3 regions of the Cellulomonas sp. WB94 genome follow, and region 1 is predicted to be linked to each of the others. Evidence: riboswitches for the same ligand, from Rfam matches in the RefSeq annotation. Region 1 holds a riboswitch; each other region holds the start of a gene.

Evidence for each region. A riboswitch is a leader RNA that binds a small molecule or an ion and turns the genes downstream of it on or off. The one in region 1 is predicted to bind S-adenosylmethionine.
Region 2: another riboswitch for S-adenosylmethionine. It lies ahead of DDP54_RS07940 (hypothetical protein); the one in region 1 lies ahead of DDP54_RS06495 (DUF1737 domain-containing protein).
Region 3: another riboswitch for S-adenosylmethionine. It lies ahead of DDP54_RS07595 (methylenetetrahydrofolate reductase); the one in region 1 lies ahead of DDP54_RS06495 (DUF1737 domain-containing protein).

Annotation. Positions count from the first base shown of each region.
Region 1 is NZ_QEES01000002.1:1,155,197-1,164,967, reverse strand. Features, by position in the region: gene purQ (phosphoribosylformylglycinamidine synthase subunit PurQ) at 1-487, shown strand, start outside; gene DDP54_RS06530 (GNAT family N-acetyltransferase) at 484-1,566, shown strand; gene DDP54_RS06525 (LLM class flavin-dependent oxidoreductase) at 1,623-2,669, opposite strand; gene DDP54_RS06520 (LLM class flavin-dependent oxidoreductase) at 2,905-3,486, shown strand; gene DDP54_RS06515 (EAL domain-containing protein) at 3,522-4,244, opposite strand; partial or broken gene DDP54_RS18560 (GGDEF domain-containing protein) at 4,376-4,870, opposite strand; gene DDP54_RS06505 (O-succinylhomoserine sulfhydrylase) at 5,707-6,882, opposite strand; gene DDP54_RS06500 (rhodanese-like domain-containing protein) at 6,986-7,411, opposite strand; gene DDP54_RS06495 (DUF1737 domain-containing protein) at 7,408-7,650, opposite strand; SAM riboswitch class I at 7,655-7,757, opposite strand; SAM riboswitch class IV at 7,874-7,988, shown strand; gene DDP54_RS06490 (aminotransferase class V-fold PLP-dependent enzyme) at 8,028-9,422, shown strand; gene DDP54_RS06485 (APC family permease) at 9,446-9,771, shown strand, end outside.
Region 2 is NZ_QEES01000002.1:1,470,073-1,479,843, reverse strand. Features, by position in the region: gene gyrA (DNA gyrase subunit A) at 1-2,565, shown strand, start outside; gene DDP54_RS07955 (DUF3566 domain-containing protein) at 2,562-3,419, shown strand; tRNA gene DDP54_RS07950 (tRNA-Ile) at 3,496-3,569, shown strand; gene DDP54_RS18590 (DLW-39 family protein) at 3,591-3,710, shown strand; tRNA gene DDP54_RS07945 (tRNA-Ala) at 3,723-3,795, shown strand; SAM riboswitch class IV at 3,949-4,060, shown strand; gene DDP54_RS07940 (hypothetical protein) at 4,111-4,542, shown strand; gene DDP54_RS07935 (hypothetical protein) at 4,602-5,531, opposite strand; gene rnhA (ribonuclease HI) at 5,803-6,234, shown strand; gene DDP54_RS07920 (peptidylprolyl isomerase) at 6,258-6,797, shown strand; gene DDP54_RS07915 (rhomboid family intramembrane serine protease) at 6,820-7,668, shown strand; gene DDP54_RS07910 (cell division protein CrgA) at 7,743-7,988, opposite strand; gene DDP54_RS07905 (DUF881 domain-containing protein) at 8,097-8,888, shown strand; gene DDP54_RS07900 (class E sortase) at 8,885-9,715, shown strand; gene DDP54_RS18380 (hypothetical protein) at 9,715-9,771, shown strand, end outside.
Region 3 is NZ_QEES01000002.1:1,393,377-1,403,147, forward strand. Features, by position in the region: gene DDP54_RS07575 (putative sulfate exporter family transporter) at 1-477, shown strand, start outside; gene DDP54_RS07580 ((deoxy)nucleoside triphosphate pyrophosphohydrolase) at 504-926, shown strand; gene DDP54_RS07585 (Hsp20/alpha crystallin family protein) at 1,057-1,506, shown strand; gene metE (5-methyltetrahydropteroyltriglutamate--homocysteine S-methyltransferase) at 1,694-4,042, opposite strand; gene DDP54_RS07595 (methylenetetrahydrofolate reductase) at 4,045-5,151, opposite strand; SAM riboswitch class I at 5,145-5,239, opposite strand; gene DDP54_RS07600 (DNA-3-methyladenine glycosylase I) at 5,334-5,966, opposite strand; gene DDP54_RS07605 (hypothetical protein) at 6,036-6,251, opposite strand; gene DDP54_RS07610 (IS1634 family transposase) at 6,381-7,979, shown strand; gene hrpA (ATP-dependent RNA helicase HrpA) at 8,066-9,771, opposite strand, start outside.

The sequences.
Region 1 (9,771 bases):
CTCGATCGTGGACGCCGCGAACGGTGGGCTGCCCGTGCTGGGTATCTGCAACGGCTTCCAGGTCCTCACCGAGGCGCACCTGCTGCCGGGGTCGATGATCAAGAACGACCATCTGCGCTTCGTGTGCCGCGAGCAGGTGCTGAGCATCGAGAACATCGACACGGCCTGGACGCGCGACTACACGCGCGGCGAGCGCATCACCGTGCCGCTGAAGAACCAGGACGGCCAGTACGTCGCCGACGAGCGCACGCTCGACGAGCTCGAGGGCGAGGGCCGGGTCGTCTTCCGCTACGAGGACGTCAACCCGAACGGGTCGCGGCGCGGCATCGCCGGCATCACGAACGCCGCGGGCAACGTCGTCGGCCTGATGCCGCACCCCGAGCACGCGGTCGAGGTGGGCTTCGGGCCCGACGGCGCCAAGGGCCCGCGCACCGGGACGGACGGGCTGCGGGTCTTCACCTCGGTCCTGCACGCACTGGTCGGATGACCGCGCAGAGCGCCCAGGAGCCCGACGTCTCGATCGACCTCGTCGACTGGGACGACCCCGACGCGACCCGGCTCCGGGACGCCCAGCAGGCCGAGCTGCGCGCGATGTACGGGGACGACGACATCGGGCACACCATGACCGGCGAGCAGATCGTCGCGATGGTGCTGGTCCGCGTGGACGGGGTGCCCGCCGCGTGCGGGGCGCTGCGCGACGTGAGCGACGAGCAGGGCGCGGGCGTCGGTGAGCTCAAGCGGATGTACGTCGTGCCGGGCTACCGCGGTCGTGGGCTGTCGCGGCTCGTCCTGACGGACCTCGAGGAACGGGCGCGCGCGCTCGGGTTCGGTCGGCTCATCCTCGAGACCGGCGTCCTGCAGTCCGAGGCGATCGGCCTGTACCTGACGTCGGGCTACCACCCGATCGAGAACTTCGGCGAGTACGCGGACGTGGCCGAGTCCCGGTGCTTCGCGAAGAACCTGCACGCGACGCCGCGGCGCTCGGCCCGGGGTGCGGCTGCCCGCGGCTCGGCTCTGCCCGCCGGGGACGACGGCCAGGACGCCCTGCCCGACGACGACGACGTGCACGTCCGCCACGCCGTCACGCTGCGCGCCGTCGGCTGGGACGACCCGGACGCCGTCCGGCTGCGGCGCGCGATGTACGACGAGGAGAACCTGCCGCGGTACCCCGAGCTCGGGCAGGCCGTCGAGCGGCGCGGTGGCTACGACGTGCACGACGCGGCCGAGGGCGAGGGCGCGCTCACGACCCTCATCGCCGACGTCGACGGGGAGCCCGTCGCCTGCGTGACGCTGCGGGCGGCCGGACCGGGCATCGGCGACCACGCCGGAGAGCTCAAGAAGGTCTTCGTGCGGGGGAGTGCACGCGGGCTCGGGCTCGCCCGGACGCTGCTCGCCGAGGTCGAGGTCGAGGCGCGCGCTCGCGGGCTGGACCGGCTCGTCCTGCACACCGGGCGGCGTCAGCCCGAGGCCATGACGCTGTACCTGTCGGTCGGGTACCGGCCGATCCCGCCCTTCGCGCCATACGTCGGCGACCCGATCGCGATGTGCTTCGCGAAGGACCTCTGAGCAGGTCAGGCGGGCCGGTCAGGCAGCAGGTCAGGCGAGCCGGTCGGCCGACCCGGTCACACCGCCGGCGCGTCGTGCGCGAGCGCAGCGCGGACGCGGGGTGCGACCACCGTCCCGTACAGCTCGATCGCCCGCATCGTGTGCTCGTGCGGGAGGGCGCCCTGCGAGATCTTCAGGTCGAACCGGTCGAGCCCGAGAACCCGTGCGGAACGGAGGATCTTCTTCGCGACGGTCGTCGGGGAGCCCACATACAGCGCACCGTCGGGCCCGGCCGCCTCCTCGAACGAGGCACGCGTCGGGGGCGGCCAGCCCCGCTCACGGCCCAGGCGCCCGACGTACGTGCGGTAGTGCGGCCACACCTGCTCGAGGGCCTCGTCGTCGGTGTCGGCGATGTGACCCGGCGAGTGCTGCCCGACGAGGCCCGGCCCGGTCCCGAGCTCGGTCAGGGCACGGTGGTACAGCTCGACGAACGGCTGGAAGCGGACGGGGTCGCCGCCGATGATCGCGAGCATGAGGGGCAGCCCGTACCGCGCCGCGCGCACGACCGACTCGGGGCTGCCGCCGACCCCGACCCAGGTGCGCAGGCTCCCGCGCTCGATCGGCGGGTAGACGTGCTGGTCGGTCAGCGGCGGTCGGGTGGTGCCGGACCAGGTCACCGGACCGCCCGCGAGCAGGTGCGTGAACAGGTCGAGCTTCTCCTCGAACAGCACCTCGTACTGGTCGAGGTCGAACCCGAACAGCCCGAACGACTCGACGAACGACCCGCGCCCGACCGTCACCTCGGCGCGCCCGCCCGAGATCGCGTCGAGGGTCGAGAACCGCTCGAACACGCGGATCGGGTCGTCCGACGAGAGCACCGTCACGGCGGACCCGAGCCGGATGTGCTCCGTGCGGGCGGCGATCGCGGCAAGGACCACCTCGGGTGCGGAGACCGCGAAGTCGTCGCGGTGGTGCTCGCCGACCCCGATGGCGTCGAGCCCGACCTGGTCCGCGAGGACCCCCTGCTCGACGACGTTGCGCAGCACCTGCGCCTGGCTGAGGGGGGTGCCGTCGGCGTCCTGCGTGACGTCCCCGAACGTGTCGATGCCGAGCTCGATGGCCATGCGTCCTCCCTCAGAAGCGACTCCGGCCGCGCGGACGGCGGTCAGGTGCCCACGCAACGACCGTAGCAAGCAGGTGTCGACGTTCTGGACGTGGTCTGGGCAGGCGCGACACGACCGGTTAGTATCGGCGCGTGCTCCCGATGCAGACGTGTTGTCGCTGACCTGACAACCCCGCGCGCCCGCGGCCGACCGGCCCCCGCTGCGCACCTGCAAGGAAAACTCCAGGACGCGACCCATGCCTCAGCTCATCCTTGACCGTCCCCGCACGGTCGCCGCCGCACCCGAGTCGGCCGCCGCAGTCGCCGGTCGACCCCGACGGGCGCTCGGCACCGCCGTCGCCGTCGCCGTCCCGTCCCCCCAGCCGGACGGCTCCGCGCCGCTGCAGTTCCGGCCGGAGTCCGAGGCGGGTCTTGCGCTCGGCGCCGCCCGGGCCGACGTCGTGCGGCTGGGGTTCTCGTCGCGGGTCCCGTCGCTCGCGGCGATGCGCCAGCTCGTCGCGGCGGTCGAGGAGGAGATCGCCGCCGTCGGCCGGGACCGCTCGAGCATCCGGATCGTCCTCGACGTCGAGGTCGTGGTGACCGACGACGACGCCGCAGCCCGTCGCAAGCGCGCCCTGCTCGACCACCTCGACGCGCTGGCCGGGATCGCCTGGGCGCCCTCGGTGACGAGGGCCGTCGCGGCACCCTCAGGGCTCGTCGACGCCGCCATGACGCTCGGTGAACGGGTGGGAGTCGATGAGGTGGTGCTCGTCCCGCTCGCCGGGGGCGCGGACGTGCAGCGGCTGCGTCTCCTGGTCGGCGACCTGTGCGCAGCCTGACGCGTCGGCCGTCGGCCGTCGGCCACGGGAGACGGCTACGCCACGTCCAGGGGGACGACGAGGCCGAGGTGGCGGCTGACGCACCACGCCTCGAAGGCGTCGGCGGCGAGCGCCGGCGAGAAGTGGTACCCCTGCGCCTCGTCGCACCCCATGTGCGCCAGGGCGGCGAGGGTCGCCGCGTCCTCCACGCCCTCCGCCACGAGCGTCAGGCCGAGGCTGCGTCCGAGGTCCACGACGCTCCGCACGATCAGTGCCGCGCCGGGCTCCCGGGCCATCGGGATGACGAGTGACAGGTCGATCTTCAGCTCGGAGATCGGCAGCGTGCGGAGCTGGCCGAGGCTCGTGTACCCCGCACCGAAGTCGTCGAGCGAGATCCGGATGCCCAGCGCCGCGAGCTCGCGCAGGACCCGCTCGGCCCGCACGGGCTCGATCATGATCGCCGTCTCGGTCACCTCGAGCTGAAGGAGCTCCGGCTCGACCTCGTGGATGGCGAGGAGGTCCGCGACCTGCACGGCGAGGTCGGGGTCGAGCAGGTTCCGGGCGGACAGGTTGACCGAGACCGGCGTCCGTCGGCCGGCGGACGACCAGGCGCGCACCTGGGCGAGCGCGGTGTCGAGCACCAGGTACATGAGCGGGGAGACGAGGCTGGTGTGCTCGGCGAGCGGGATGAACTCGCCCGGCAGGATGAGCCCGCGTTCGGGGTGCTGCCACCGGACGAGGGCCTCCGCGCCGACGAGTGCGCCGTCCCTGATCCGCACCTTGGGCTGGTAGTGCAGCACGAGTCCTCGTGGTCGATCGCGCGGCGGAGCTCACCGAGCAGCGCGAGCCGCGAGGGGGAGTGCGCGTCGCCGGTCGGGTCGTACACCGACACCCCGATCTGCTCGGTCTTCGCGACGTACATCGCGACGTCAGCGCGCTGCATCAGCGTCGTGCTGTCGCGTCCGTGCTGGCCCGAGACGACGACGCCGATGCTCGCGTCCACGTCCAGGTCGACACCCTCGACGCGGAACGGCGTCCGGAGCGCAGCCAGCACCAGCCGTGCCGCGCGGGTCGCCGCATCGACGCTCGGGACGTCGGGAAGGAGGATGGCGAACTCGTCGCCACCGAGGCGGGACACGGTCGAACGCTCGCCCGCGAACCCGGCCAGCCGCTGCCCGGCCTGGCGCAGCAGCTGGTCGCCGTAGCCGTGCCCGAACGTGTCGTTGATCTCCTTGAACCGGTCGAGGTCGATCAGGAGCAGCGCGGTCTCGGTCCGAGGTCCGTCTCGGTCGTCGGTGTCCAGCGCCTCGTCGAGGCGAGCGGTGAGAAGCGTCCGGTTCGGCAGGCCGGTCAGGGCGTCGTGCAGCGAGTCCTCGACGGCGCGAGCCCGCTCGGTGTCGAGCATCCGGCGGTGCGACCGGATGACCGACAGCAGGCCGGCCGCCACGAGGAGGCCGACGAGGAGGACGGTCGGTGCCAGCCAGCTCGTGATGCTCTCGAGCCGGTTGAGATCGGCGAGCTGGGCGACGGCGGCCTGCTCCCTCTGCGTGGCTGCGCCGGAGACGGTCGTGGACATCGTCTCGAACGCCGGCTCCATCTTCGAGCTGTCGATGAGAAGCACGGTCGCGAGGTCGCCGTCGTCGACGGCCGCGAACATGTGGTCCATCCACATCAGATAGGTGGTGTGGGCGACGCCCACGACGCGCACCCGCGCCCTGTCGTCCGCGTCGCCGTGGATCTCCACCTCGGCGAGCGCTGCGGCGAGGTCGGCCGACGCGTCGTCGAGGCGTGCGCGCACGTCCGGCCCCGGTTCGAGGCGGTACTTGCGCTCGAACGACTCCTCGGCCGCGATGGCGGTCGCGGCGTGGGCGTAGGCACCCGAGAGGTGGATCGCGGCGAGAGCACGGTCGGCTCCCGCCTCGAGCTCGCGCGACGACCACAGGCCGAACACCCCGACCACCGCGATCACGGTGGCGAGGCCGGCGCTCGCCACGGCGACGACCCGCGCCCGAGGGCGCGCATCGCCCGCGGGGTGCGTCATCGACACCCGTCTCCCGGTCATGTGGCTCACGTTCGCGTGCAGGACGACTTCAGCGGTCGATCCCCTGATCGGTCACGGGCGCTCGGGTATGAGCGGCGCGAGGGGCCGTGCCAGGGCACGACTCCTGGGCTCACCCTCGCAGCAGGTGGTCGAGCGCGCGAGAGTGCAGCCTTACCTGAGCCGGATGAAATCCGATCGGCCTACGCGGCTGGACGGCCCGCCCCGAGGCCGTCGAGGGCGCGGGACAGGTCGTCGACGAGGTCCGCGGGGTCCTCGAGCCCGACCGACAGCCGCACGGTCGCCTCGCCGATCCCGACCGCGGCGCGCCCCGCGGGTCCGAGCTTGCGGTGCGTCGTCGTCGCGGGGTGCGTGACGATCGACTTCGCGTCGCCGAGGTTGTTCGAGATGTCGATGACGCGCAGGGCGTCGAGGAAGCCGAACGTGGCCTTCTTGGCGTCGTCGGCGGACGCGTCGTCGGGCACGGCGAGGGCGAAGGTGACAACGGTGCCACCGGCCGTCTGCTGGCGCAGCGCGAGCTCGTGCTGCGGGTGCGAGGCGAGGTACGGGTAGCGGACCGTCGCGATCGCGGGGTGCTGCTCGAGCCACGTCGCGAGCTGCAGCGCGGACGCCGTCTGGTGGCGCACCCGCAGCGACATGGTCTCGAGACCCTTGAGCAGGACCCAGGCGTTGAACGGGCTCAGCGACGGTCCGGTGTTCCGGATGAACGTCTGCACCGACCCGTGGATGAACTCGTCGGTCCCGAGGATCGCGCCGCCGAGCACCCGGCCCTGGCCGTCGATGTGCTTGGTCGCGGAGTACACGATGACGTCCGCGCCGTGCTCGAGCGGCCGGGACAGCACGGGCGTGGCGAACACGTTGTCGACGACGACGACGGCCCCCGCGGCGTGCGCGAGCGCGCTGACGGCCGCGATGTCGACGAGGTCCTGCATCGGGTTGGACGGCGTCTCGAAGAACACGACGTCCGCCGGGGTGGCGAGCGCGGCCTCCCACTGCTCGGGCACGTGCCCGTCGACGTAGTCGGTCCGCACCCCCCACTTCGCGAGGATCTCGTCGAAGATCACGACCGTCGAGCCGAACAGCGCGCGCGACGCGACGATCCGCGACCCGGACCGCACGAGGGCCGCGAGCGCCGTGAAGACCGCCGACATGCCGCTGGCCGTGGCGTACGCGGCCTCGGCGCCCTCGATCAGGCGCAGCCGCTCCTCGAACGTCGAGACCGTCGGGTTGCCGTAGCGCGAGTACAGGAAGCGGTCGACCTCGCCGCCGAAGGCCGCCTCGGCCTCGCCGGCGCTCGGGTACGCATAGCCCTGCGTGAGGAACAGCGCCTCGGACATCTCACCGAACTCGCTGCGCACGAGGCCGCCGCGGACCGCGAGAGTGTCGGGTCGTAGGGAGTCCCGGGGGAGCGGCGGGCGTCCCAGTCGCCCGGACCGGGGGTGCGACGCGCGCCGCCCGCGCTCACGGCTGGGTCCAGGGCAGGCCGGCCGCGCGCCAGCCGTGCGCCCCGCGGTGGCCGTCGGGCCCGACGTCGCCCTCGAACCCCTGGAGCACGTTGTACGCAGGGCCGAAGCCGGCGGCGGTCGCGGCCGTCGCCGCGGCGACCGAGCGCACGCCCGACCGGCACAGGAAGAGGACCGGCCGCTCGTCGCCCGGCGCCAGGCCGGCGGCTGCGAGGGACGCCACGAAGTAGGGGTTGGGCAGGCCGCTCGGGTACGTCACCCACTCGATCAGAGCGGGGCGTCGGCCGAGGGACGACGTGTCGGGGACACCCACGTAGCGCCACTCGGCGTCGGTGCGGACGTCGACGAGCACCGCGCGCTCGTCGGCCGCGAGGACGTCCCAGGCCTGCTGGGGGGTCAGGTCGCCTGCGTACTGCGTGCTCATACGAGCCTCGTCTCGGGGGTCGGGTTGGTGGGCAGGACGACGGCCTGCCCGGCGATCACGCGGTCGCCGTCGAACGTGAGCGTCGGTCCGCCGTGCAGCACGTAGCCGTCGTCGAGCGCGGCACTGATGCGCTCGCAGAACGTCCTGTCGTCGGGTCCGGTCAGCAGGCGGTAGCGGAGTCGGGTCTGGGTCGCCGTCCTCGTGCCGTCGTCGGTCGTGGGGTCAGGTGTCGTGCTCATCACGCCTCCATCGGTCCTGGCGGTAGCACCCTCGGCCGAGCACGGTGCGTGCTCGCGGGTTGCTGCGGCGTCGTCGAGCCAGATCTCTCAGCCGCTCTGGATGGTGACCGCGATCGTACGACCGTCCGGGGATGTGGTCCAGTCCGCGGACAGAGTGTCCGCGATCCGAGACTTCCCGGTTCTCCGTTGACACTGCCGTGCGGGAGCGGCGATCCTCGTCGCAGGTCACGAGTGCCAGCAGAAAGCCCCGGCTTGCTGGCCGGCAACCCTCCTCCGCGGTGGGGTGCCCCGGGTGACGACCTGGCCGTCCGCCGTTCGGTGGACGGCAAGCGCGGGGTGCTGGCCGTCGGCTCCCCACAGATCTGCCGAGGAGTGCCATGTCTGTCACCGCCGAGCGCGCCGTCTGGGCGACCCCGTCCACGCAGCTGCCGCTGCTCCCCGTCGTCGGCTCCGGCACGCAGGTGCCGCTCGTCGACGGCACCGCACGGACCTACGCGAACCTCGACTACGCCGCGAGCGCGCCGGCCCTCGAGGCGGTCGCGGCCCGGGTGACCGAGGTCCTGCCGCTCTACGCCTCGGTGCACCGCGGCGCCGGCTACCTCTCGCAGGTGTCCACGGCGCTGTACGAGGCGTCGCGGCAGACCATCGCGCGGTTCGTGGGCGCCCGGTCCGACGACGTCGCGATCATCACGCGCAACACGACCGACGCGCTCAACCTGCTCGCGAACGTCGTCCCCGCGGGGCCGGACGGCACCCCGGGTCGCGTCCTCGTGCTCGACCTCGAGCACCACGCGAACCTGCTGCCGTGGGGACTGGGGACGGGCCGCGCCTCGACCGTCCTCCCCATCGAGCCGACGGTCGCCGCGACCCTCGCCACCCTCGCCGCCGAGCTGGCGTCCACCGCCTACGCGCTCGTCGCGGTGACCGGCGCGTCCAACGTCACGGGCGAGGCCCTGCCGGTCGCGGATGTCGTCGCGCTCGCGCACACTGCAGGGGCGCGGGTCGTCGTCGACGGCGCGCAGCTCGTCCCTCATCGCGGCTTCTCGCTCACCGCGACCGGTGCGGACTACGTCGCCTTCTCCGGCCACAAGACCTACGCGCCGTTCGGTGCAGGCGCCCTCGTGGGCCGCCGTGACTGGCTGGACGACGGTGCGCCGTACCTCGCAGGGGGAGGTGCGGTGCGTGACGTACGGGCCGACCGGACACTGTGGCAGCCGGCTCCGGCCCGGCACGAAGCCGGGTCCCCGAACGTCATCGGAGCCATCGCGCTCGCCGAGGCCTGCGAGGTCCTTGCTGCGCTGCCCGACGGCGCGCTCGCGGCGCACGAGGTCGCGCTCCGGACCCGACTCGTGGCCGGCCTCGACGCGATCGCCGGGGTCGAGGTCCTGCGCATCTGGCCCGACTCGACCGAGCCCGTCGGGGTCGTGACGTTCACGGTCGAGGGCCACGACCCGGGCCTCGTGGCCGCCTACCTCGCCGCCGAGCACGGCATCGGCGTGCGCGACGGGCGTTTCTGCGCGCACCCGCTGCTCGTGCGGCTGGGGGCACCGGGCGGCGCGATCCGCGCGTCGGTCGGTGTCGGCACTCCTGGCGAGGCGGTCGACCGGCTCCTGAACGCGCTCACCGACTACCTCACGAGCGGCCCCCGCGCCCGGTACGTCGTCGAGGACGGCTGCTGGGTCGTCGCCGACGACACGCGGCCGCTCATCCCGGTGCACGGTCTCGACGGGCTCGCGGCGACCGCGGCGGCGTGCGGCCCCGCCGTCGAGTGAGTGCGGCGCGCTAGCGTCGCACCGTGACGGACCAGCTCGCACGGAGGCTCGGCACCGGCTCTGCCGTGATGATCGGACTCGGCTCGATGCTGGGCGCCGGGGTGTTCGCGGCGTTCGGTCCCGCGGCCCGAGCGGCCGGCAGCGGGCTGCTCGTCGGTCTCGCGATTGCCACCCTGGTCGCCGTCGCCAACGCGACGTCGTCGGCGCAGCTCGCGGCCGTGCACCCGACGTCGGGCGGCACCTACGTGTACGGGCGCGCGCGGCTCGGGCCGTGGTGGGGGTACCTGGCCGGGTGGGGCTTCGTCGTCGGGAAGCTCGCGTCGTGCGCGGCGATGGCGCTCACGTTCGC
Region 2 (9,771 bases), 310 kb from region 1:
GACCTGCAGCTCGAGATGCAGCGGTCGTACCTCGACTACGCGATGTCCGTCATCGTGGGTCGTGCGCTGCCCGACGTCCGCGACGGGCTCAAGCCCGTCCACCGTCGCGTGCTCTACGCGATGTACGACGGCGGTTACCGCCCTGACCGGCAGTTCTCCAAGTGCACGCGCGTCGTCGGCGACGTCATGGGCAAGTTCCACCCGCACGGCGACACGTCGATCTACGACGCGCTCGTGCGCCTGGTCCAGGACTGGTCGATGCGCTACCCGCTCGTGTCCGGGCAGGGGAACTTCGGCTCCCCGGGCAACGACCCGGCGGCCGCGCCCCGGTACACGGAGTGCCGGATGGCTCCACTGTCGATGGAGATGGTCCGTGACATCAACGAGGACACCGTCGACTTCCAGGACAACTACGACGGGCGCACCCAGGAGCCCGTCGTGCTGCCCTCGCGGTTCCCGAACCTCCTGGTCAACGGGTCGTCGGGCATCGCCGTCGGCATGGCGACGAACATCCCGCCGCACAACCTGCGCGAGGTCGCCGACGGCGTCCTGTGGCACCTCGACCACGCCGACGCGACGCACGAGGAGCTCCTCGAGGCGCTGATCCAGCGCATCAAGGGCCCGGACTTCCCCACGGGCGCGACGATCCTCGGGCACCGGGCGATCGAGGACGCGTACCGCACGGGCCGCGGCTCGATCATCATGCGGGCCGTCGTCGAGGTCGAGGAGATCCAGGGGCGCATCTGCCTCGTCGTCTCCGAGCTGCCCTACCAGGTCAACCCCGACACCCTCGCGCTGAAGATCGCGGACCTCGTCAAGGAGGGTCGCGTCACCGGCATCGCGGACATCCGCGACGAGACGTCGGGCCGCACCGGCCAGCGGCTCGTGATCGTGCTCAAGCGCGACGCCGTCGCGAAGGTCGTGCTCAACAACCTCTACAAGCACACGCAGCTGCAGGAGACGTTCGGCGCGAACATGCTCGCGCTCGTCGACGGGGTCCCCCGCACGCTGAGCATCGACGCGTTCGTGCGCCACTGGGTCACGCACCAGCGTGAGGTCATCGTCCGTCGGACGCGCTACCGCCTGCGTGAGGCCGAGGAGCGTGCGCACATCGTGCGCGGCTACCTCAAGGCCCTCGACATGCTCGACGAGGTCATCGCCCTGATCCGTGCGTCGGCGACGGTCGACGACGCGCGCGAGGGACTGATGGAGCTCCTCGACGTCGACGACGTCCAGGCGCGCGCGATCCTCACCCTGCAGCTCCGCGCGCTCGCCGCGATGGAGCGTCAGCGCCTGACGGACGAGTTCGCCGCACTCCAGGCCAAGATCGCCGACTTCCAGGAGATCATCGCGTCGGACGCCCGCCAGCGCGGGATCGTCAAGGACGAGCTCGCGGAGATCGTCGAGAAGTACGGCGACGAGCGCCGCACCCAGATCCTGCCGTTCAGCGGGGAGGTCTCGATCGAGGACCTCATCGCCGAGGAGGAGATGGTCGTCACCATCACGCGCGGCGGCTACGTCAAGCGCACCCGCAGCGACAACTACCGGGCCCAGCACCGCGGTGGCAAGGGTGTGCGGGGCGCGCAGCTGCGTGAGGACGACATCGTCGACCACTTCTTCGTCACGACGACGCACCACTGGCTGCTGTTCTTCACGAACCTGGGCCGCGTCTACCGGTCCAAGGCGTACGAGCTGCCCGAGGGCGGCCGGGACGCGAAGGGCCAGCACGTCGCGAACCTGCTCGCGTTCCAGCCCGGCGAGAAGATCGCGCAGGTCCTGGACATCCAGAGCTACGACCAGGCGGAGTACCTGGTCCTGGCGACGCTGCGGGGCCTGGTCAAGAAGACGCGGCTGAGCGAGTACGACTCGACGCGGTCGGGCGGCGTCATCGCGATCAACCTGCGCGAGGACGAGGACGGCCTGCCCGACGAGGTCGTCTCGGCGTGCATCGTCAACTCCACGGACGACCTTGTGCTCGTCTCGCGCAAGGGGCAGTCGATCCGCTTCACGGCGAACGACGAGGCGCTGCGACCGATGGGTCGGGCGACGTCCGGCGTCACCGGCATGAAGTTCCGCACCGAGGACCAGCTGCTCGCGATGGACGTCGTGCGCGACGGGTCGTTCCTGTTCACGGTCACCGAGGGTGGCATCGCCAAGCGCACCGCGCTGACCGTCGAGAACTACCGGGTCCAGGGTCGAGGCGGCCTCGGCATCAAGGTGGCGAACCTGCCGGAGGCGAACGGCGACCTCGTCGGTGCGCTGGTCACGGACGAGGACGACGAGGTTCTCGTCATCATGGAACGCGGGAAGATCGTGCGGTCGGCCGTCAGCGAGGTCAACGCGACCGGGCGGGCGACGCAGGGCGTGATCTTCGCCAAGCCCGAGAACAACGACCGGATCATCGCGGTCGCTCGCAACATCGAGCGACACCTCGGCGACGATGCCGGTACCGTGGTCGACGAGACCGCGTCGTCGGACGTGTCCGCGGATGCGCCGGCGGCCTCGCCGCAGCCCGTGCCGGAGGACCCGACAGGCGCTGTGTCATCCCCGCAGGAGGATGCATGAGCACTGAGCCCGCTCCCCCGTCGATCCCGCCGCGCAACCGGCCGTCCGGGCCGGTGAGCCGGCCCGGCGTGCCGAGCGGCGGTGCGCCCACCGGCGGTGCGCCCGCCGGCGCACCGGCCACGTTGCGACCCGCCGGGTCCGAGCCGATCGACGAGGCCACCGGCTTCGGCCCGCGTCCGCCGCGCGGCCCGGCTGCGGTGCGGCCGTCCACCTCATCGAGCGCGTCGGCCTCCAGCGCGTCGGCGTCGAGCGCGTCGGCCTCCGTCGACCTCGACGACGCCCCCTCGCCGCTCCAGGTCGCGGTCGACTCCGTCACCTCGTCGCTCAAGAAGGCCGCAGCCGCCACGTCGGCCGCGATCGGCTCGGCCACGCACTCCCGCACCGAGGAACACACCATGACCGGAACCACGAACACCGCCCCCCCGCGAGCGTCGGGCACACCCGCCCCCCGTCCGACGACGGGCCGGATCCCTACGGTCTCCGCGACCGGTGCGCCGCGCCGGGTCCGCCTCGCCGTCTCCCGCATCGACCCGTGGTCGGTCATGAAGCTGTCGTTCCTGCTGTCGGTGGCGCTCGGGATCATCCTCGTCGTCGCGGCGGCAGTGGTCTGGTTCGCGCTGGACGGCATGCACGTCTTCGCGCAGGCCGACACGCTCGTCCGGGAGGTGCTCGGCGCGGAGAGCAACGTCGACATCCTTCAGTACGTCTCCTTCAGCCGGATCCTCTCGGCCGCGACGCTCATCGCCGTGGTCGACGTCTTCCTGCTGACGGCGCTGTCGACCATCGCCGCGTTCCTCTACAACATCACCGCTGCGCTGGTCGGTGGGGTGCACCTGACGATGACCGACGAGTAGGCCGACCGCGTTTGGGCGCCATGGCTGGACTGGGGTAGTCTCGTCCGGCGCGCCCCGCCCAGCGTGGTGCACATACGGGCCTATAGCTCAGACGGTTAGAGCGCTTCCCTGATAAGGAAGAGGTCACAGGTTCAAGTCCTGTTAGGCCCACTCCCGACCCGTGGGGGACCGATGAAGAAGCTGCTTCTCCTGATGGCAGTTGCGGCAGTCGGCTATGTCGCGTGGCAGCAGTACTCGCAGAACCAGGACGACCGGGATCTGTGGGCAGAGGTCACCGACACCTTCGAGTGACCCACCGCTCTCGGGGCCATGGCGCAAGTGGTAGCGCACCTGCTTTGCAAGCAGGGGGTTAGGGGTTCGAGTCCCCTTGGCTCCACCGCAGGTCGAAGGCCTCTTCCGGTGTCCGGGAGGGGCCTTTGCCATGCTGCCCCCTCGCCACGGTCCAGTCCGGCCTCCTCCGTCGTCCCGCGCCCGCGGGCCTGACCACGCTGCGCGAAGCGGCCCTCCCGGCGTGTGGGATGCTCGTCCCGGTCACGAGGTCCAGCGACAAGCCTTCCGGCGTGCTGGCCGGCAACCGCGTCCCGTCCACGGTGCCCCCGGAAGAAGACCCGCCCGCACCTCCGGTGCAGGAAGAACGGACGCACGCGACCTCCCGAGGGACCGCCGGGTGCTCGAACGACGAGGCGGACCCATGTCAGCACCCCTGATCCAAGATGAGGCCGAGGTCATCCGCTGGCTCGGCGAGGGCCGCACGTACGCCTGGATGAGCGAGGAGTACGAGCGCCGGTACAACGTCACCACGGGTGCCGCCGTGTGGGCCGACTGCCGGCGACGCACCGTCTTTACAGAGCAGGTCGGCCCGGACGACGGTCTCGTGCCGTGGCAGGTCGCAGACTGCCACCGTCGGGCGTTCGCGGTGGCCATGCTGCGCATGGAGGCCCGCAGGCGCGCCGGCGCGGCCCTCTCCCCCGGCGACACCGTGCGCCTCGCACGCTGGCGTCGCGAGCCGGACGAGCGCGGGCTCGTCGTGAGCTACGACGCCCAGAGCGACGAGGGGTTCGGGTACGTGCCGCGACGTCCGGGCCTCGACCCGGACCTCATCAGGGAGCCGTGGACGTCCTAGCCCCCTGGTCGTGCCGCCTCCGGCCGACGCGCGTGGCCGGAGGCGCTTCCTGACCGAGGTCAGATGGTCGTCTCGTCAGGTGTCTCGCTGGCAGCCTCGACACCCTCGGAGGCGGCCGAGTCGGCCGTGTCGATGGTCTTGGGCACCGAGCGGCGCGTCGTGACCTTCTTCGCGGCGTCCGTGACCTTCTCGGTGAGGTCCTCGCGGGCCTCGGTGACCTTCTCGGTCAGCTCCTCGGCGGCGGCGGTCACCTTGTCGGCGGCCTTGCGTGTCGCCTCACGGCTCTTCGCGACCGTGGCACCGGCGACCTCGCCGACGGTCTCGGCGGCGTCGCCGACCTTCACGGTGAGGTCCTCGCGTGCCTCGTGCGCGCGGGCGCGCAGGGTCTCGGTGCCCGTGTGGCCCGCCTCGGTGGCGGGCTCCCAGGGCTCGGCCCACGGGTCCTCGGTCGATCGCGTGCGGGTCCAGGCGGCGACAGCGGCGCCGATCCCCGCCAGGAGCGCGAACAGCCAGAAGGCGTTCCGGCCCGTGTGCTTCTTCTTCTCGGTCGCGGCCGCCTCGGCAGCTGCCGCGGCGGCGGCCAGTGCGGCGGGTGCGGTGGCCGCCTTGTCGGCGGCCTTCTCGACGGCCGCACCGGCACGCTCGGCGGCCTCGTTGATGGCCGTCACCAGGCGCGGGAGCAGGTCGTCGACGAGCTTGTCATGGGCGGTGTCGATGGCCGGCGCGGCCATCTCCGCGGCCTTCTCGACGCGCGGTGCCGCGGCCTTCACGCTCTCCTTGTACAGGTGCTCGATGCGCGGCACGAGCCACTCGACAGCTGCCTCGATGCGCGGCGTCGACCAGTCCTTGGCCTGCCCGGCAGCCTCGGCGGCGTGCGTCGCTGCCTCGCCGGCGTGAACCTTCGCGCTCGCTGCGAAGTCCGCGGCGTGCTCCTTGAGGCGCTCGGTGTCGACCTGGTCGAGCGTCGGGCGACGGATGCTGAAGGTCATGTCCACTCCCGTGTTGTGCGGCTGGCGTCCTGAGGTCCCACTCTGCCACCACGCGCGGGAGCGCGCAGGGTCCCGGCGCACGTCACGGGTGCGCCGATGCCCCGCGGGACGACCTAGAGTCGGGCTCATGCCGTCGTCCGTCACCTCGTCCACCGACTCGTCCGCCGCCGCGCCCTCCGCCCCCGCGCCCGCCGCGCCCGCGACCACGCCTGCGCCCGCGACCTCGTCGTCCCGGCCGGCCACGGACGCCACCGCCGCGACAGTCGTCGAGATGTGGACGGACGGCGCCTGCAAGGGCAACCCCGGCGTGGGCGGCTGGGGGGTCTGGATGCGGTCGGGCACCCACGAGCGCGAGCTGTTCGGGGGCGAGGAGGACACGACCAACAACCGCATGGAGCTCACCGCGGTCATCGAGGGCCTGCGGGCCCTCAAGCGGCCGTGCACGGTGCAGCTCAACATCGACTCGCAGTACGTCATGAAGGGCATGACCTCGTGGCTCGCGGGCTGGAAGCGCAACGGGTGGCGGACGGCCGACAAGAAGCCGGTCAAGAACGCCGAGCTCTGGCAGGCCCTCGACACGGAGGTCGCGCGGCACACGATCACCTGGCAGTGGGTCAAGGGGCACGCGGGCGACGTCGGGAACGAGCGGGCCGACGAGCTCGCCAACCGTGGTGTGGACCAGGTCAGGGAGCGACGCGGCTGACGTCGTCGTGAAACACTGCTCCCATGTTCGCGACGCTGCACACGACCGCCGGTGACATCCGGATCGAGCTCTTCCCGAACCACGCGCCCAAGACGGTGGAGAACTTCACCGGCCTGGCCACGGGTTCCAAGGCATGGAAGGACCCCCGTACCGGTGCTGAGCGCACCGACCCCCTGTACAACGGTGTGATCTTCCACCGCGTGATCTCCGGCTTCATGATCCAGGGCGGCGACCCCCTGGGCACCGGGACCGGCGGCCCGGGCTACAACTTCGACGACGAGATCCACCCCGAGCTCGGCTTCACGGAGCCGTACCTGCTCGCGATGGCCAACGCCGGCCCGCGGCGCGACCCGATCACCGGCAAGGTGGGTGGCACCAACGGCTCGCAGTTCTTCATCTCCGTCGCCCCGACCACGTGGCTGACCGGCAAGCACACGATCTTCGGCAAGGTGGCGGACGACGCGTCGCGCGCCGTCGTCGACGCGATCATCGCCGTCCCGACGCGTGCGGGCGACCGCCCCGTCGAGGACGTCGTCATCTCGTCGGTCACGATCGAGGACTGAGCGGCTTCCCGCCCGCCGTCTCATGAGCTCCTTCCAGCCGCTGCCCGAGACGGCGGGCCCCCCGGTCTGCCCGCGTCACCCCGACCGGATCTCCTACGTCCGCTGCCAGCGCTGCGGACGGCCCGTGTGCCCGGAGTGCCAGCGGCAGGCGCCCGTGGGTGTCCAGTGCGTCGACTGCGTCGCTGAGGCGGCACGCAACGCCCGGCCGACCCAGACGGTGCTCGGCGGGCGCGTCCACGACGGGCGCCCGGTCGTGACGCTCACGATCATCGCGCTGTGCGTCGTGAGCTTCGTTCTCCAGCTGGCGGTGCTCGGCTGGACAGCCCGGTGGGCGTTCTCGCCCGCTGCAGGTCAGGTCGAGCCCTTCCGGTTCCTCACCACCGCGTTCCTGCACTCGACGAGCATCTTCCACATCCTGTTCAACATGTACGCGCTGTGGATCGTCGGCCCGTTCCTCGAGAACGCTCTGGGCCGGGCGCGGTACATCGCGCTCTACCTGATCAGCGCGGTCGCCGGGTCGGTCGGGGTGCTGCTGTTCGCGTCGCCGGTGGAGTTCGCGTGGGTCCAGGGGGCCGTGGGCGCGTCCGGCGCGGTGTTCGGGTTGTTCGGCGCAGTGCTCGTCGTGCTCCGCAGGCTCGGCCGCAACGCGCAGAGCTTCCTCATGATCATCGGACTGAACCTGGTCATCGGGTTTGTCGTGCCGGGCATCGCGTGGCAGGCGCACGTCGGCGGCCTGGTTGTCGGGGCAGGCCTCGGCGCCGCCTACGCGTACGCGCCGGCGCTGCGTCGTCGTGAGATCGGCATCGTCGCGACCGTCGTGGCGGCCGTGGTCGTCGTCGGGCTGGCCCTGCTCAAGTACGCGAGCGTCTGAGGAAGCGAATTACACCCGTGTAGTTATCCACAGGGTTGTCCCCGCCTGGGGACAACCCCCTCGTGGTGCGGGGCTCAGTGCCAGCGGGTCGTGAGGCTGAAACCCGCCAGGATCAGCACGAAGCCGATCGCGAGGTTCCACTGCCCGATCCCCGGGATCGGGTACTGGGACTGCATCATGTAGGTCACGACGATCCAGGCCAGGCCGACGATCATCAGGGTGAGCATGACCGGCACGAGCCAGGTCGGGTTCACCACGGGTCCGGCCGCCTTGGGGGGCGGGATGTACGCGGGCTTCTTCCGCGACCTCGACTCAGGCACGTCAACAGCTCCTGTCCTGCGATGGGGCGGGGCGGCGAACGGCAGATCGGCGCCGGCCCGCCGGAACGTGGCTTAGCGTAGTGGCGATCACGCCCGAGAGGAGCATGCGTGCCGGACCGCACCCACCACGTCGTGCACAGGGTCAGCCGTGGAACGCTCTCGGTGACGCTCGTGCTCGCGCTCGCCGGCATGATGTTCGTGGCCAACGCGCGGCTCGCGCGCGGGACCGACGAGCGCCACCCCCAGAACCTCGCCGACCTCGCCGCTGTCGAGGAGTCGCGTGTCGCGCGGCTGCAGGGCGAGGTGGGCACGCTCCGCACCGAGGTCGACCGGTTGACCGAGGAGCAGGCACGACTCACGGGCCTGCAGATCGGTTCGCCGGGGTCCGGGTACGACGTCGCCTCCGGGATGGTGGGCGTCACCGGTCCCGGGATCACGGTGAGCATGACCGACGCGCCCGCCGACTCGCAGAACCTCCCGAACGTGCGCCCGGACGACCTCGTCGTCCACCAGCAGGACCTCCAGGCGGTGGTCAACGCGCTGTGGGCGGGTGGGGCCGAGGCCATGAGCCTCATGGACCAGCGGGTCATCTCGACGAGCGCGTTCCAGTGCATCGGCAACGTCCTGTCGCTGCACGGCCGGCGGTACTCGCCCCCCTTCGTCGTCCGCGCGGTCGGCGACCCCAAGAAGCTCCGGGCGGCGCTCGCCGCCTCCCCCGCCGTGCAGATCTACCTCCAGTGGGTCGACGCCGTGGGGCTCGGCTGGAGCGTCACGACCGCTCAGGACCCGTTGAACCTCCCCGCGTACGAGGGCATCACCGAGCTCAAGTACGCGCAGGTCCCCCACGGCGTCGAGGTGCTCCCGGGCCTCGCCGCGGCCACGTCAGGCTCGGGCTCGTGACGGCTCCGGCGCGCGTCGGCCCGCCTCGGCACGGACGGGCTCCGCAGCCCGCGCGGTCGACGAGCGCGGGATCGGTCGCGCTCGCCGGTCTCGGCGTCGTCGGCGAGCTGCTGATCACGGCCGGCGTCCTGCTCCTCGCGTTCCTCGTGTGGCAGCTGTGGTGGACCGACGTCGAGGGCAACCGCGCGCAGGCCGAGATCGTCCGGAACCTCGACTGGGCCCAGGCACCGACGACGGCACCTTCTGCTGCGGCGGGCCCGGGTGCGACGGCCGGCCCGGCTGCGACGCCGGCTGTGGTCATCGCCGCCCCGCACCGCGGGGAGGACCCGCCCGTCGACGTGGAACCCGACCTCCGGACGACGTTCGCGACGCTGCAGGTGCCGCGCTGGGACGGGGAGCCCGAGCGTCCCGTCAGCGAGGGCGTCGACAAGGCGACCGTGCTCGACTCCCTCGGCATCGGCCACTACCCCGGCACGGTGATGCCGGGCGCCATCGGGAACTTCGCGATGGCCGGGCACCGGACGACCTACGCCAAGCCGTTCAACCGCGTCGCCGAGCTGCAGGTCGGCGACCCGATCGTGGTCCGGACCGCGTCGACCTGGTACGTGTACCGCGTGACGTCCACGGAGATCGTCCGTCCGCAGGACGTCGCGGTCATCGCCCCGGTCCCCGGGAAGCCGGGCGTCGCACCGACGGAGCGCTCGATCACGCTCACGACGTGCCACCCGATGTTCTCGGCCCGCGAGCGGTTCATCGTGCACGGCGTGCTTGACTACTGGGCACCGGTCTCCGAGGGTGTTCCCGCTGAGATCGCCGGAGGAGCCTGATGTACGGGTGGTTGTGGCGGCACCTTCCGGGGTCGACGCCCGTCCGGGTCGCGATC
Region 3 (9,771 bases), 240 kb from region 1:
GCCCGCCTGAGCGATCGCACCGCGGGGCTGTGGGCGGGCATGTCGGTCCATGAGGTCGCGCAGGTGGTCGCAGCGGCCGGTGCGGTCTCCGCGGCCGCGCTCTCGGTCGCCGTCGTCGCGAAGCTCGCGCGGGTCGTCCTCCTCGCCCCGCTCGTGACCGCGGTCGGCGTGGTCCGACGTCGCGGAGGCGCCCGCTCGGGGGGCGCCGCCGTCCCGGTCGTGCCGCTGTTCGTCATCGGCTTCCTCGTCGCGGTCGCCGTCCGGACCGTCGGGGGCGTGCCCGACGTCGCCGTCCCCGTCGTGCACGGCGCCACGACTCTCGCGCTCGGAGCGGCGATGGTCGGTCTCGGCACCCAGGTGCACGTGGCACGGCTGGCCCGGTCGGGCGGACGGGCCGTCCTCCTCGGCGCGGTCGCGACGACCGTCGCGATGACCGTCAGCCTCGGGGGGCTGCTGGCCGTGGGTGCCCTCGGCTGACCTGTCGACCTGACAGACTCGCTGGCATGAACCCGCCCGTGCTCGTCGTGGCCGCCGCCATCGTCGACGACCTCGACGACCCGCGTGAGCTCCTGACGGCACGGCGCGCCGTGCCCGCGAGCCTCGCGGGGCGCTGGGAGTTCCCCGGCGGGAAGGTCGACGACGGGGAGTCCCCCGAGGAGGCACTGCACCGCGAGATCCGTGAGGAGCTCGGGGTCCGGATCTCGCTCGGCCCCGAGCTCGTCGGGCCGGACGACGGCGCCTGGCTGCTCTCGGAGCAGTACACGATGCGGCTCTGGCTGGCCGAGCTCCAGGACGGCACCCCGGAGCCGCTCGTCGAGCACGACCGCGTGCAGTGGCTGCCCGTCGGGCACTGGATGACGGTGCCCTGGCTGGACGCCGACGTGCGCATCGTCGAGGCGCTCGCCGCTCGCCACGCATCGCTCTGAGGCCTGGCACTCGCGCTCGACGAGTGCCAAAATTGAAGGCGTAGCCGCCCGGCCCCGCACGACTTTCCGGGTCGGGCCCGTTCCGAGGCATCGGGCGGTCCGGTGCCTCACCTTCAGGGAGGTGATGGGTGTGGCTACGCGATTCGACCCATTCCAGGACATGGACCGGCTTGTCGGCGAGATGTTCGGGTCCGCCCGAGCAGCAGCGACGATGCCGATGGACTTCTTCCGTTCCGGTGACCACTACGTCCTGCACTGCGACCTGCCCGGTGTCGACCCCGGCACGATCGACCTCAACGTCGAGGACCGCACGCTCACGCTCCGTGCCCAGCGGTCCGCCGACGAGCACGACGTGCAGTGGTTCCTCCGTGAACGCGCCACCGGCTCGTACGTCCGCCAGATCACCGTGGGCCGCGGCATGGCCCTCGACAAGATCGACGCGACGTACACCGACGGCGTGCTGACGCTCAGCATCCCCGTCTCCGAGGATGCGAAGCCGCGCAAGATCGAGGTCCAGCACGGCAGCCAGCCCGCGACGATCACCCAGACGACCGAGCACACGGCCGAGCACACGGCCTAGTCGTCGTCGCGTGAACCCGTCCGACGGACCGTGCGACGGTTCAGCAGTGAGCTAGCGCGCGGCCACGGGCTGAGACCGGTGGCCCGGGTGGGTGGGAGCCCGCCCGGGCCATCCAGCCCGTGCAGACGCCGAGCCCCGGTCGAGCCAGGCCGACCGGGGCTCGGCGTCGTTCACGCCGCGTTCGCGCTCAGAGGGTCGCGCGGACCGCCCGCGTCGCGGCGAGCATGTGCTCGAGCGACGGGTTGACCTCCTCGTAGCGGCGGGTCTTGAGCCCGCAGTCGGGGTTGACCCACAGCTGGTCCGCGTCGATCGACCTCACGGCCTCGGCCAGCAGCTCGGTGACCTCGCCCTCGGTCGGGACCCGCGGCGAGTGGATGTCGTAGACGCCCGGACCGATGCCGCGCGCGTAGCCGGCACCCGCGATGTCCCCGATGATCTCCATCTTCGAGCGCGCCGCCTCGATCGACGTCACGTCGGCGTCGAGGCCGTCGATCGCGCCGATGATCTCGCCGAACTCCGAGTAGCACAGGTGCGTGTGGATCTGGGTGTCCGGGCGGACGCCCGACGTCGCGAGGGTGAACGAGCGGACCGACCAGTCGAGGTAGGCCGCGTGGTCGGCCGCCTTGAGCGGCAGCAGCTCCCGCAGCGCAGGCTCGTCGACCTGCACGACGGCGATCCCGGCAGCCTCGAGGTCCTCGATCTCGTCGCGCAGCGCGAGCGCGACCTGGTTCGCGGTGTCGGCGAGCGGCTGGTCGTCGCGCACGAACGACCACGCAAGGATCGTGACCGGGCCCGTGAGCATGCCCTTGACCGGCTTCGTCGTGAGCGACTGCGTGTACGTCGTCCACGCGACCGTGATCGGCGCGGGCCGCGACACGTCGCCCCACAGGATCGACGGCCGCGTGCAGCGCGAGCCGTAGGACTGCACCCAGCCGTTCTGCGTGACCGCGAACCCGTCGAGGTTCTCGGCGAAGTACTGCACCATGTCGTTGCGCTCGGGCTCACCGTGGACGAGGACGTCGAGGCCGATGGCCTCCTGGAGCTCGACGACGCGGCGGATCTCGGCGCGCATCTCGTCCTCGTACTGCTCGGTCGTGAGGTCGCCCTTCGCGTGGGCTGCGCGCGCCTTGCGGATCTCCGGCGTCTGCGGGAACGAGCCGATGGTGGTCGTCGGCAGCGGCGGTAGCGCGAGACGCGCGGCCTGGGCCGACCGGCGCTCGGCGAACGGACCGCGGTGGAACTCGCCCTCGGTCAGCGCGGCCACGCGCTCCCGGACCTCGGGACGCACGACGCCGGGCGCAGCGGCGCGCGACCGGACCGCGTCGCCGGCCGCGAGCAGCTCGGCGTGGATCGCCTCGCGCCCCTCGGTCAGGCCCTCGGCGAGCGTGACGACCTCCGCGACCTTCTGGTCGGCGAACGCGAGCCATCCGCGCAGCGTCGGGTCGAGGGCGGGCTCGTCCTCGACGGTGTGCGGGACGTGGAACAGGGACGTCGAGGTCCCGGCGGCGACCTGGGCCGCGCCGAGCGTCTCGAGCTGCTCGAGGACCTGCAGCTTCGTGTCGAGGTCCGCGCGCCAGATGTTGTGACCGTCGATCACGCCGCCGACGACGACCTTCGAGGTCAGCCCCTTCACCGCGACGGTCGGTGCCGCACCGCGGACGAGGTCGAGCGCGATGCCCTCGACGTCGGTCGCGGCCAGCACGCCGAGCGCGGCACCGAGGTCGCCGTACGGGGCCGCGACGAGGATCGCCGGGCGGTCGGGGCGAGCCAGCTCGGTCGCGAGCACCCGGTAGGCCTCGGTGACCGCGGCGCGGACGGCCTCGGGCGTCACGGTGAGCGAGTCCGAGACGAGCGCGGGCTCGTCGAGCTGGACCCAGGTCGCGCCGGCCGCGGCCAGGTCGCGCAGGAGGTCGACGTAGACGGGCAGCAGGTCCGCGAGGCGGTCGAGCGGCTCGAAGCCCTCGGGGGCTCCCTCGGTGGGCTTCGCGAGCGCGAGGTACGTGACGGGTCCGACGAGGACCGGGCGCGTGAGCACGCCGTCCGCGAGGCCCTCGGCGAACTCGCGCACGGGACGGTCGCTCGCGTACCGGAACGTCGTCTCCGGGCCGATCTCGGGGACCAGGTAGTGGTAGTTCGTGTCGAACCACTTGGTCATCTCGAGCGGCAGGTCGTCGCCGCGGCCGCGCGCGACCGTCGAGTAGCCCGCGAGGTCGAGGCGGCCGTCGGCGTCGGCCAGGTCCGCGAACCGGGCCGGCACTGCGCCCACGACGGCCGTCGTGTCGAGCACATGGTCGTAGAACGAGAACGCGCTCGGGATCGCGGGGACGTCGGTGCGCAGCCCCAGCCCGGCGAGACGGGCGCGGGTCTGCTTGCGCAGGCCAGCGGCCACGGCCTCGACGTCGTCGGCGGACGTCTTGCCTGCCCAGAAGGCCTCGAGGGCCTTCTTGAGCTCACGGTGGGGCCCGATCCTCGGGTAGCCGAGGATCGTGCCCGCCGGGAACTCGGGGACGGCGGGTGTGGTGGTCGTGCTGGTCATGATCAGCCCCTCGGAGAGTGGTCGGTCTGGGGTGCGGCGACCTGCGGCTCGCTGGCCTGGTCGGGAGCTGTCGGAGCTCCCCCGCCGAGGTGTGCACCCTCGAGCAGGTCAAGTGCGGCGTGATGCGTGTTGAACGTGTAGATGTGGACGCCGGGGGCGCCGCCGTCGAGGACGCCGTTGACGAGGTCGACGCTCGCACGGATCCCGATGCGGTGCCGCTCGATCTCGTCGTCCACCGAGCCGAGCAGCGCGAGCAGGTCGCGTGGCACCGGGACGCCCGTGAGGCCCTCGACGCGCAGGAGGCGGGCCGGGTCGGTCGTCGGGATGATGCCCGGGATGATCGGGATGGTCACGCCCGCCGTGCGCGCCTCGGCCACGAGCTCGAGGTACGCCGACGCCTCGTAGAAGACCTGCGTGATCGCGAAGTCGGCGCCGGCCTCCTGCTTGGCGAGCAGCGCCGCGACGTCCTGCGCACGCGTGCTCCCCGTGCCGGCGTTGCCGCGAGGGAACGCCGCGACGGCGATCGAGAGCGGCCGGACGGTGGCGCGGACCTTCTGCGCGGGGCTCGTGGAGCATCGGCGGGCCTCGATCTCGCGGAGCAGCTCGACGAGCTCGGCGGCCGTCGACAGACCCTGCGGGTGCGGGTGCCAGTCCGGCTCGTCGAGGGGCGGGTCGCCCCGCAGCGCGAGGAACGAGCGCACGCCCTCGTCGAGGAACTCCTCGACGACCGCCGTGACCTCGTCGCGCGAGGTCCCGACGCAGGTCAGGTGCGCGATCGGGTTGAGGGACGTCTCGCGGAGCAGACGGCGCACGAGCCCGCGCGTCGTGTCGCGGGTCTTGCCCGACGCGCCGTACGTGACCGAGACGAAGTCCGGGCGTGCGGCACCGAGCGCCTCGATCGTCGCCCAGAGCTTGGGGGCGGCGTCGGGGTTGCGCGGCGGGAACAGCTCGAACGAGACCGTCGGGCGGTCGATGGGCGCGAGGGTGGCCCGGTGCCGGGGCGCCGCCTCGGTGCGGGCGTCGACCGACGCCTCGGGTGTGGCGGTCACGGCGAGACCCCGGACGGGGTCCACGGACACGGTGCCGAGCAGATCATGGTTCAACTCCATCGGGCCTGGCGGAAGCACCCACACCCTCGCTCGAGGGGGGTTGCTGCGGCGTCAGTGAGCCAGGACTCTCGACCGCTCTGGATGGTGGCCCGATGCTAGACCCATCCCGGATGCTGAGCAACGCTTCTCAACTGGCGAGATACTCCGGTCCCGCGATCTGGTTGCCGGAGCGCGCCGGACCGTCAGCGCGCCAGAACCACGCGGCACCCGGCCAGATGGTCGTCGACCAGGCCGCACGCCTGCATGGAAGCGTAGGCGGTCGTCGGCCCGATGAACCGGAAACCCAGGCTCTTGAGCTCACGAGCGAGGGCCTTCGACTTGTCGGTCAGGCTCGGGACGTCGGCCCACGTGACCGGGCGCTCGCGCCCGAGCGCGACCGGGGCGTGCGACCAGACCACCTCGTCCAGGGTGCGGCCCGACTCGACGAGCGCGAGCAGCGCACGGGCGTTCGCCACCGTGGCCTCGATCTTCGCGCGGTTGCGCACGATCCCGGCGTCCGACAGCAGGCGCGCGACGTCGGCCTCGCCGAAGCGCGCGACGAGCTCGGGGTCGAAGCCTTCGAAGGCCGCGCGGAACGCCGGGCGCTTGCGCAGCACCGTGATCCACGACAGCCCGGACTGGAAGCCCTCGAGGGCGATGCGCTCGAACAGCGCACGGTCGCCGTGGACCGCCACCCCCCACTCGTCGTCGTGGTACGCCTCGTACAGCGGGTCGCCGTCACCGAAGCAGCGCGGGGCAGCTGGCGGGCCGGGCTCGGTGGGTGCGGGCTCGGCGCGTTCAGGGCCGGTGGGTGCGGGCGGCGTGTCAGCGGTCATGCGTGGAGTCTGCCGCCCAGGCCTGACAGCAGCGCGCGGTTCTCCACAGCTCTGCGGACGCGCGGCGACTCAGCGCTCGTCGTTGCGCCGCGTCGTCAGCGACTTCGGCTGGGCGGGGTTCCGCTGCCGCGGGACATCGAACCAGGCGTTCGGGGAACCTGCGACGACCGATTCGAGGCCCTCCTGGACGGCGGCAAGGATCTGCTCGTCCGGGAGCGGGCTCGGGCCGGTCAGGGCGGCGAGCGCGTCCCGCTCCGCGTCGCTGCGGTCCGGTCCGTCAGTCATGGCCGCAGCCTAACCTGACTCGTGCCACGTTCGGTCCTCGAGGGTGGGCGCGGGTCGCTGACCTGCTGTTTCGTTGTGCGCTCGGGTGCGATGTGGTCACTAAGAACCTCGTCGTGCAAGCCTTCGGGGGTGGTCTCGCGGTTCGTGCGCAAGGTCCGCACCGCTTCGGGAGCGGTCGCGGTCCAGATCGTCACGCGCCGGGGCCGGCAGGTCGAACAGGTCGAGCACGTCGGGTCAGCGCATAGCGATGCCGAGCTCGCGTTGCTGCTGGCCGTAGCGCGTGAGCGGCTGTCCCCAGGCCAAGACGCCCTGGACCTCGGGGACCTGTTGGTGGTCCCGGCGCGGATGGACGACGTCGCGGACTGGACCGCCGAACCGGAACTGCTCCTGCAGCCGGCGACGCCGGCGGCCGGTGGGCGTCCTGCGGCCGTCGCCGCAGGTGGGCGGGTCGTGGGGACCTCCGCGGACCTGTTGTGGAAGGTCCTGACCAGCGAATACACCCGGCTGGGGTTCGACGTCCTGGGCGATGACGGGTTCCGGGCGATGGTCCTGGCACGGATCGTGGAGCCGACCTCCAAGGCCGAGGTCGTCCGCGTCCTGGACGAACTCGACGCACCGGCGGTCAGCCTGCGCACGTTGTTCCGGTCGCTGGCCCGGTGCCAGGCCCAGGACTACCGCGACACGTTGGCCAGGGCCGCGTGGGCGCACTCGGTCCGCACCACCGGGACATCGGTCCTGATCTTGTACGACGTGACGACGCTGCACTTCGAGCGGCCGGACGAGGACGAGCTGCGCAGGGTCGGGATGAGCAAGGAGCACCGCGTGGACCCCCAGGTTCAGGTCGGGCTGCTGGTCGACCCGGGCGGGTTCCCGCTCGAGGTGCACCTGTTCGAGGGCAGCAAGGCCGAGACGACCACTCTGATCCCCGTACTGACCGCGTTCGGCAAGCGGCACGACGTCACGGACCTGGTCGTCGTCGCCGACGCCGGGATGCTCTCGGCGGGCAACCTGAACGCCCTGGAGGACGCCGGGTTCTGCTTCATCGTCGGCTCGCGGATCACCCGGGCCCCCTACGACCTGGCCGATCACTTCGAACGGCACGGCAACTACTTCACCGACGGGCAGGTCCTGGAATCGACCCGGGACATGGGCACCGGCAAGGCGGCCCGGGCCCGGCGGGTGGTCTACCAGTGGAAGTTCGCCCGCGAGCAGCACGACAACAAGGCCATCAACGCGATGATCGACCGGGCCGAGAAGATCGCCGACGGCCGCGCCCCGTTGAAGAAGGCCCGGTTCCTCAAGATCACCGGAGCCACCAAGGAACTCGACCAGGCCACCATCGACCGGGCCCGCCAGTTGGCGGGCCTCAAGGGCTACGTCACCAACCTGCCGACCGCCACGATGGACGGCGCGGCGGTCATCGCGGCCTACCACGACCTATGGCACGTCGAGCAGTCGTTCCGCATGACCAAGTCCGACCTACGAGCCCGGCCCGTGTTCCACCACCAACGCGACGCCATCGAAGCCCACCTGACGGTGGTGTTCGCCGCCCTGGCCGTCGCCCGCCATCTGCAAGACCTCACCGGCATGAGCATCAAGAAGATCGTCCAGGCCCTGCGCACCGCACGCTCAGCAACCATCGAGATCAACGGCCAACGCCTCACCCTCGACCCCGACCTCACCGAGACCGCCCGCGCCATCCTCAACCGACTCGAAACCGGTCACTAAGGCAAGTGGCACGAGTCGGGCCTAATCCCGGTCGAACCCCGCAACGCCCCACCGACCGGGCGATTTCCCGGCAGACCGACCGCACATCAGACCTCGGCGAGCGCCTTGCGGATGCGCTTGTCGCTCACCGGCACAGGCGTGCCGAGCTGCTGGGCGAACAGCGAGACACGTAGCTCCTCGAGCATCCAGCGCACGTCGTCGAGCGCGACCTCGCGCGAGCGGTCGCGGGACGCCGACCTCACCTGGTCTCGCGCGGCGGTGTAGGCGTCCTCGAGCTGGTGGACCTGCCACGCCCGTTCGGCGTCACGGTGCGGGTTGTCGGCGGCCTTCGTCAGGCGGTGCCGGTCGGCGCGCAGGTACCGGGCGAGATGGGGCAGGCGGTCCGCGCCGGTCGCGGAGACGAACCCGTCGTGGACGAGCCGCGCGGCGTGGTCACGGACGTCGTGGGTCGTCGCGAGGAGAGCCAGGCTGTTCGACGCGCGCACCGCGACGTCGAGCTCCCGTGCGGCGGTCAGCACGGCGACGACGTCCGTGACGACGGCGTGCACCGCGTCCTCGAGGCGGTCCCGGACGACAGCCCGCAGCGCGGCGTAGGTCGTCGCGGAGCGGACCTCGGTCGCCGGCCGACCCGCGAGGTGCTCGGCGACGAGCCGGTCGATCGCCGCGAGCTGCACGTCCGTGACCAGCGCGTCCGTGGTGCGGTACGGGCCCGAGGCGAGCGTCAGCGCCTGCGTGCCCGACCAGCGCGTCGTCACCCGGGCCGTCGCGAGACCCGTGTCGAGCAGGAGCAGGCGGCGCAGACCGCGGCGGTGCGACTCGACCTGGACGGCCGGGTCGGCGAGCACCCGCAGAGCCACGGCCGACGACTCGTCGACGAGCGCTGGGTAGCCGCGGACGCGGACCCCGCCGGGTCCGTCGGTCTCGACCGTCAGCGGGATCGCGCCGTCGGGCAGGCCCGCGGGCCACGCCGTCAGGCTCACCTGCTCGGCCAGCGCGGGCTTGCCGATCACCTCGCTCGGGGCGCCGGGAGCCGGCGGGCGGACCGCGGCCCTGGGTGCGGCCGCCACCACGGTGCCCGCCGGGGCCGACGGGGTCCTCGGTGCCGCGCTGACCGCGTCGCGCATGGCGGTGCGGACCGCCGAGCGGACTGCCGAGCTCACGGCGTCCTGCGTGCGGGCCGCGAGGCGACGCTGAAGCGCGATGAGGTCCTTGCTCTCGTCGAGCACTCCCCCACGATCGGCCTCGACCCGGAACGTCACACGCAGGTGCGCGGGCAGGCGCTCGTCGTCGAACGCGTCCTCCGGGACGTCGACGTCGCGGACCGCGCGGACGGCCTGCGCGAACGCGTCGTGGAAGGACGGCGCGAGGTCGCCGGCGCGCACGGTGTCCTGCCAGCTCGCGAGGTTCTCGTCGAACCATGCCCCGATGCTGCGTGCGACGTCGGGCGCCGGCACGAGCTGGACCCGCACGGGCTTCGGCAGCGCGCGGATCGTCGCCGTCACGAGCTCGTCGCGCAGGCCCGGAACCATCCAGCCGAAGCCCTCGGGGCGGACCCGCGCGAGCAGCACCAGGGGTATATGTACAGTCACGCCATCGGCTTCTGTACCAGGCTCGAACTGGTAGGTCAGGGGCAGCTGCAGATCCCCCTGCGGCCAGACCGCCGGGAAGTCCGCGGCCGACACCCGGGCCGCGTCGTCGCTCAGCAGAAGCTCGGGCGTGAACGTCAGCAGGTCGGGCTGGGAACGCTTGGCGGTCTTCCACCACGTGTCGAAGTGCTGCGCCGACACGACGT